2 regions of the Halomonas sp. AOP27-A1-41 genome follow, and region 2 is predicted to be linked to the other one. Evidence: predicted binding sites of a transcription regulator. Region 2 holds the regulator's gene; the other holds the start of a gene.
The links. The regulator PhoB, encoded in region 2, activates phosphate uptake and scavenging genes when phosphate is short. The targets are predictions, from matches to a motif close to TGTCATANNNNTGTCANA.

Region 1: ACT3TC_RS14180 (Na/Pi symporter) is a predicted target of PhoB. The motif match lies at 1,695-1,712, and genes of this name have one in related genera.

The regions. Positions count from the first base shown of each region.
Region 1 is NZ_JBQSXT010000023.1:50,801-54,220, forward strand. It holds gene ACT3TC_RS14170 (helix-turn-helix domain-containing protein) at 1-232, shown strand, start outside; gene tyrS (tyrosine--tRNA ligase) at 319-1,581, shown strand; gene ACT3TC_RS14180 (Na/Pi symporter) at 1,751-2,965, shown strand; gene ACT3TC_RS14185 (hypothetical protein) at 2,976-3,206, shown strand.
Region 2 is NZ_JBQSXT010000007.1:90,463-93,882, forward strand. It holds gene phoR (phosphate regulon sensor histidine kinase PhoR) at 73-1,368, opposite strand; gene phoB (phosphate regulon transcriptional regulator PhoB) at 1,371-2,060, opposite strand; gene ubiA (4-hydroxybenzoate octaprenyltransferase) at 2,191-3,087, opposite strand; gene ACT3TC_RS06920 (chorismate--pyruvate lyase family protein) at 3,123-3,420, opposite strand, start outside.

The DNA of each region.
Region 1 (3,420 bases), on a different contig from region 2:
CATTGGCAGCTTTGGGCAGGCGCATTTAACCCACCGTGAACAGCAGGTGGCTGCCTTGATGGTGCAGGGCCTGGATTCCGAAGAGATTGCCGAGCGCCTGCAGATCACCCAAGGTACGGTCAAGAATCACCGCAAACGTATTTACGCCCAGCTGGGTGTGGCGTCGTTAAGCGAGCTCTTTGGCCTGTTTATCAATCATGCCATTACCTCACTGCCCGTCACCCAATCCTGATTTCTATCCCTTTAGGGATATCGCGGATTGCGCCGCCAACTTTTAGCCTATGACCATCTTCTCTAATGGCTAAAAAGGCGAGCATGATGACTGTACAGGGATTGCTTCACGACCTTGAACGGCGTGGTTTGATTGCGCAGACAACTCACCTGGATGAGCTTCAGGCTCTGCTCGAATCACCGCAGACCGTTTACTGCGGTTTTGACCCCACGGCGGGCAGCCTGCATATCGGGCACTTGGTGCCCTTATTGATGCTCAAACGCTTTCAGGATGCCGGCCACCAAGGTGTGGCGTTGGTCGGGGGGGCCACCGGCTTGATTGGTGACCCCAGCTTCAAGGCGGCGGAGCGTTCGCTTAACTCTCCCGAAACGGTTGAGGGCTGGGTTAACGCCTTAAGCGAACAGATTTATTGGTTGATGGCCCCACACCTCGACGCGCCTTTGAAAGCCGTTAATAACGCAGAGTGGATTGGCCATATTAACGTGATCGACTTCTTTCGCGATGTGGGCAAACACTTCTCGATGAATGCGATGGTTAACCGTGAATCCGTTCGTCAGCGTCTTGAACGGCCTGACCAGGGCATGTCGTTTACTGAATTCAGCTATGCGCTGCTGCAATCCTATGACTTTGCCCACCTCAACAAGATGTTGGGCTGCCGGTTACAAGTGGGTGGCAACGACCAGTGGGGCAATATCGTCAGTGGTATCGACCTCACACGCCGCCTGAACGGCGAGCAGGTGTTCGGTATGACGCTGCCGTTGATCACCAAATCCGACGGTACCAAATTCGGTAAAACGGAAAGTGGTACGGTATGGCTCGGCCCGGAACAGACCTCGCCTTACCAGTTTTACCAGTTCTGGTTGAATACGGATGATGCTGACGTTTACCGTTTTTTACGCTATTACACGTTCATGGATTGCGATCACATCGACGCAATCGAAGCAGAAGACAAGCAGGCCGCTGGCAAGCCCCAAGCGCAGCGTGTACTTGCTGAAACCATTACCCGCTTTGTGCATGGCGAGGAGGGGCTGGCTGCTGCTCAGCGTATTTCCCAGGCACTGTTCAGTGGTGAAGTAGCTGCGCTCTCATGTAGTGAGCTACAGCAACTTGAACTTGATGGGCTACGCTGCCAAGACGTAGCGTTTGGACAGACGCTGGAAGAAGCTATGGTGGCAAGCGAACTCGCCTCATCCAGGCGGCAAGCCCGTGAATTGATTGACCAGAACGCTGTACGTATCAACGGCGAGCGCGCCGAGCAAGGGCAGCTAAGTCAAGCATTCGCGCTTTTTGACCAATACTGGATCGTACAAAAAGGGAAAAAGCACTTTCGATTGTTCAAGCGTGGGTAACTTACATGGGGTGCCGCTTCCAGGAAGTAGCGGTATTCGCTTGATGTTGCCCACTGTGAACAATCTCTCTTCGCTCCAACACCGTTCGCTCTAACACGATAGTGCCACGCCGTTGTCACGCCTATGTCACTTATAGACGCCACTCTTTGCAGGAGTGGGTGGGTTATACGTGCGTTCTTCCTTCCAAGAGGGTGTGGCAATGGCCGAAAATATCAATAGTGCTGTGCAAGAGGTCTTACCAAGCCAGGGTAGAAGAATAAAAGTCCGGCGCAAGGGCACGCTAAGGCAGTGGCTCACGCTTGCATTGCTGGTGTATTTCCTAATCTGTGCCGTATCCATCATAGGTAATGGCTTTAAGATTGCCGCGGGCGGCCATGCCGCTCAGTTGTTTGAATTTGCCACCAACCCCTTTGTTGGTTTGATGATTGGGATTGTCGCGACGGCCCTGATACAGTCATCTTCAACCGTTACTTCCGTTATCGTGGCGTTTGTGGCGGGTGGCCTGCCTGTCGCTACGGCGGTGCCCATGATCATGGGCGCCAATATTGGTACTACTGTCACCAATACATTGGTAAGCCTTGGCCATGTACGTGATAAAGCCGAGTTTAGGCGCGCGTTCTCTGCCGCAACAGTGCATGACTTTTTTAACTTGCTGGCCGTGGCGATTTTTCTGCCCATTGAGCTTATTTTTCATCCGCTTGAAAAGCTGTCGAACGCTACGGCGTTTCTGTTTTACGGTGATGCCGATCTTTCCATGGGTAGTATTAATATTGTTGGGATGGCAACAAAGCCGATTACCTCTTCGGTTGAAAGTGTCGCCATGAACCTGCCCACGATTGCCGGTGGCGTTGCCATGATTATTTTTGGCATTGCCGTGATCTTTTTAGCGATTCGTTATATCGGCGCACTGCTGAGAGTACTGATGGTAGGGCAGGCAAAAAACATTATGCATAACGCCATTGGACGTGGCCCCGTCGCCGGTATTGCTTCTGGTGCTGTGGTGACGTTTTTAGTCCAGTCTTCCTCTACCACCACAAGCTTAATGGTGCCGTTAGCTGGGTCAGGCGCATTCTCTTTACGTCAGATTTACCCTTTCACATTAGGCACCAATATTGGCACGACGTTTACCGCGCTACTTGCGGCCACCGCAATCACTGGGGCAACTGCCATACTGGCACTGGAAATCGCACTGGTTCACCTCTTCTTTAATTTATTTGCGGTTGTGGTGATTTTTGGCCTACCGTTTTTAAGACCACTGCCTGTTAAAGGTGCCGAGTGGCTAGGCCGTGTCGCCTCAGAAAGAAAAGCACTCGCCGCTGCTTGGGTATTAGGCGTATTTATCGCCGTGCCAGCTATCCTGATTGCGCTCACCACGCTGTTTTGAGGAAACGACCATGACCCATCAACACGAGCTAGTGTCAACATCGACCGCTGAGCTCAAGGCTATGCTGGATGACTCTTCCGAGCTCATTGAAGAAATAAGAGAAGAAATTGCACAAAGAGAAGCGCAAGAGCGCGAACTAGAACCTTTCGATACGCTGATTAAAGAAGCACGACCCAAAATGAACGAAATTCGTAGTTTCTTTACGTTAGTGCTTAATGAGCTACGCCACCGGCCTAAATAAGCGTTACGAATAGCGAAAGCAACAAGGCTACTCCTTTAGGTATTTGTTTGACACTTTCAGTAAGCTGAGAGTATGTCAGGCAAATGCCTTTTTATGGGACCTGTTAGGTGTTGCTTGTTGAATATTTATCTTTCTAATTCTTGGTCGAGTCACCCAGTATTCATTAAATGATGGCTGGATAAAATACCTTTTTCACTCATGATGCCTTATTGTA
Region 2 (3,420 bases):
GAGCAGACTTGAACCATAGATGGCTGTCCGCACGCTTGGATAAAGGTTATACAGAAGACTAGGGAAAGGCGGCTAGGAGGTTGCAGCCAGCCGAGTGGCGGGGAAAGTACAGCGAAATAGCGAACCTTCTCCAGGATGCGATTCAACCTGAAGCTGAGCATCATGGCGCAGCAGGATATGCTTAACGATGGCAAGACCAAGCCCAGTACCGCCTGTCGCGGTACTTCGGCCTTTATCAACCCGATAAAAGCGCTCCGTCAGCCTGGGGAGGTGGACAGGATCGATGCCCTCTCCATCATCTTCTACTTCTATGCATGCGCTTCCATCTTCCATGGGCGCCCAGCGCAGTATAATTTGGCTACCCTCTGGGGTATATCGCACCGCATTGAAGGCCAGGTTAGAAATGGCGCTACGTATTTCCTGCTCGCTCCCTATGAGCTGGACATCACTTTCAATAGCAACACGGACAACATGCTTACGGTGCGATAGCGCCAATGCATCCTGGCAGACGCTATTAAGCAATTGCTCAACCGACAGCGCCTGATGGTCTTGCCCGCCTTGATCAATTTCCAAGCGTGACAAAAGTAGCAGGTCGTTAACCAGATTTTGCATGCGCTGCGTTTGGTCCTGCATTTGCTCGATCCCCCGGCCCAAACGAGGCGGAAGCTGCTCAGCCAAGTCACCATAGGTTTCGAGGTAGCCAGAAAGAACGGTTAGCGGCGTACGCAGCTCATGGGAGACGTTGGCCACAAAGTCTCTGCGCATCTCCTCAAGACGGTGCAAACGAGTGATATCCCGCGCCATCACCAGACGCTCATCGTCGCCATATAAGGTAATTTGGTATTGCAGGATGCTGCGCTCATCAATGGGTGAGGTCAGCGTAAGCGGTTCGCTGTAATCGCGGGCGTTGAAGTAGCTGATAAAGCGTGGGTCACGCAACAAATTGGTAATGTGCTGGCCACGATCGTGCGCGGTTTGTAGGCCCAGCATATCCGTCGCTGCACTGTTCCACCACTCCAAATCACCGTGGCGGTCGAGCATTACCACGCTGTCGCGCATGGCCTCTGAGGATTCTTGGATACGCGCAAGCGTAGACCGCAATCGACCTTGTGTAATGCGCTGGCTTTTTTGGTAGCGGTAAAGACGATCAAGCAAATCCCCCCACATGCCACCCGCAGCCGGGGGCTCGTTATGAGGATTAAGGGTTAACCATTGAAAGAGTACGCGCAACTGGCGTAAATGGTAAAAAAGACAAACGGCCAACCCGGCTGCCAAGCCAAGGCCCGCTGAGCCTAGCAGCCACCCCAGGCAAACACCTATGGTCGCTAACCAGGCAATACGCCAAAGCTCACGGCTCCATAGGCGCACAGTTACACCCGGGCTGAGAAACGATAACCGGTACCCCGTACCGTCTGAATCAGGTTTTGATGCACATCGCCTAGCGCCTTACGCAAGCGCCGAATATGTACATCCACTGTGCGTTCTTCAACATACACATTGCCGCCCCATACCTGGTCCAGCAGTTGGCTGCGCGTATAGGCTCGCTCCTGGTGGGTCATAAAGAACTGCAGCAGGCGATATTCAGTGGGTCCCATTTCCAGCGCCTTGCCATGCGCACTAACACGGTGGCTGACGGGGTCGAGTAGAAGGCCGTTAATTTCAATGGGGTCTTCTACGCCACGCGGGGTGGTGCGTCGCAATACGGCTTTCAAGCGCGCGACCAACTCACGGGGCGAGAAGGGTTTGGTGATATAGTCGTCCGCGCCCGCCTCAAGGCCTTGAATCTTATTGTCTTCCTCACCCTTGGCGGTGAGCATAATAATCGGCATTTCGGCGGTGGCTTCTTCACGCTTAAGGCGTCGCGCCAACTCAATACCACTGGTACCTGGCATCATCCAATCCAGAAGCAGTAAGTCAGGCTGATGGTCAACGACTAACGCGTGGGCATCCTGGGCGTTATCCGCTTCAAGCACACGATAGTCAGCCATTTCCAGCGCCACTGCGATCATTTCGCGAATAGGTGCTTCATCATCGACAATCAAAACGGTCTTGGCGGTCATTCCAGGGCCTCACGGTGCTCAATGAAAGGTAATTCAATGACATCTCAGTGACAATAACACCATGACTTGATGACACTTATATGACAATAGCCAATAACAAGAACGAATGACAGGCGCTAATCACGCTTTGCTAGAGCGGCCCGGCCACTGGCCACCAACTTAGCGCAATGCCGGCAAAAACCAGCAGCCCTGACCAGTAATTATTCAAAAAAGCCTGAAAACACGGGTCGCGTTCACGATGCCGAATCAGGCGCTGTTGATGAATAAAGGTGGCCGCCATACCGGCAAGGCCCAGCCAGAAAAAACCACCCAGCCCCACACGAACACCCACAAAGGCTAACAGCACCAACGTCGCCAGTTGCAGTAATCCAATCATCAAGCGGTCTGCACTACCAAACAGCACCGCCGTTGATTTAATACCAATTTTCAGGTCGTCGTCACGGTCGACCATGGCGTATTGGGTATCGTAGGCAACCGTCCACAGTACGTTCGCAAAAAACAGCAACCAGGCTTCCACAGGTACATAGCCCAGCACCGCCCCAAACGCCATGGGGATTGCCCACGAAAAAGCCGCCCCCAGCACCACCTGAGGAAGATGGGTGTAACGCTTCATAAAGGGGTAGATAAACGCCAGGATCACGCCACCAATCGACAGCAGCACCGTAAACCAGTTGGTCAGCAGCACTAACACAAACGCAATAGTGACCAGCCCAATAAACAGCAGTTGGGCTTCGGTTTCACTGATTCGCCCCGTCGCCAGTGGACGATGTTTCGTGCGCTTAACGTGGCCATCAACATGGCGGTCAGCGTAATCATTCACAACGCAGCCAGCAGCGCGCATAACATAAACACCTGCCACAAAAATAAGCAGCACGTTGCGACCAGGCACCCCGTTTGTAGCCACCCAAAGCGCCCATAAGGTAGGCCACATCAATAGCCAGGTACCAATGGGGCGGTCCAGGCGCATTAAGTGTAAAAAATCAGCGACTCGCGCCCATCCGACTGGCCGCAACAAAGAACGATCCATGCCTACCTCACGTAAAGAAGAGATGCCGAGCAAGCCTACCGCGAAGACAAACGAAGGTCATCTGCCATGGTGGATAAAAAGTACTCTTGTACAAGTAGCGATAACCCACCATGTTGAAACACTGAGCGCCGCCCCCAACGACTTTTCACGCCAGCAACCTGAGGGAAGGCAAAGCGTGGCGCACCGCTCGTAGCTTCAAGAGGGCCGCGTACTAAATCTGGCTGGCGAAACAGCCAACTGCCCAGCGAGCGCTCACCAAGTTGCTCCAATCGCTGGCCTTTTAGCTGTGTTAAGGGGGCAACCGAACGTGCGACCACCCAAGGGTTATCACCC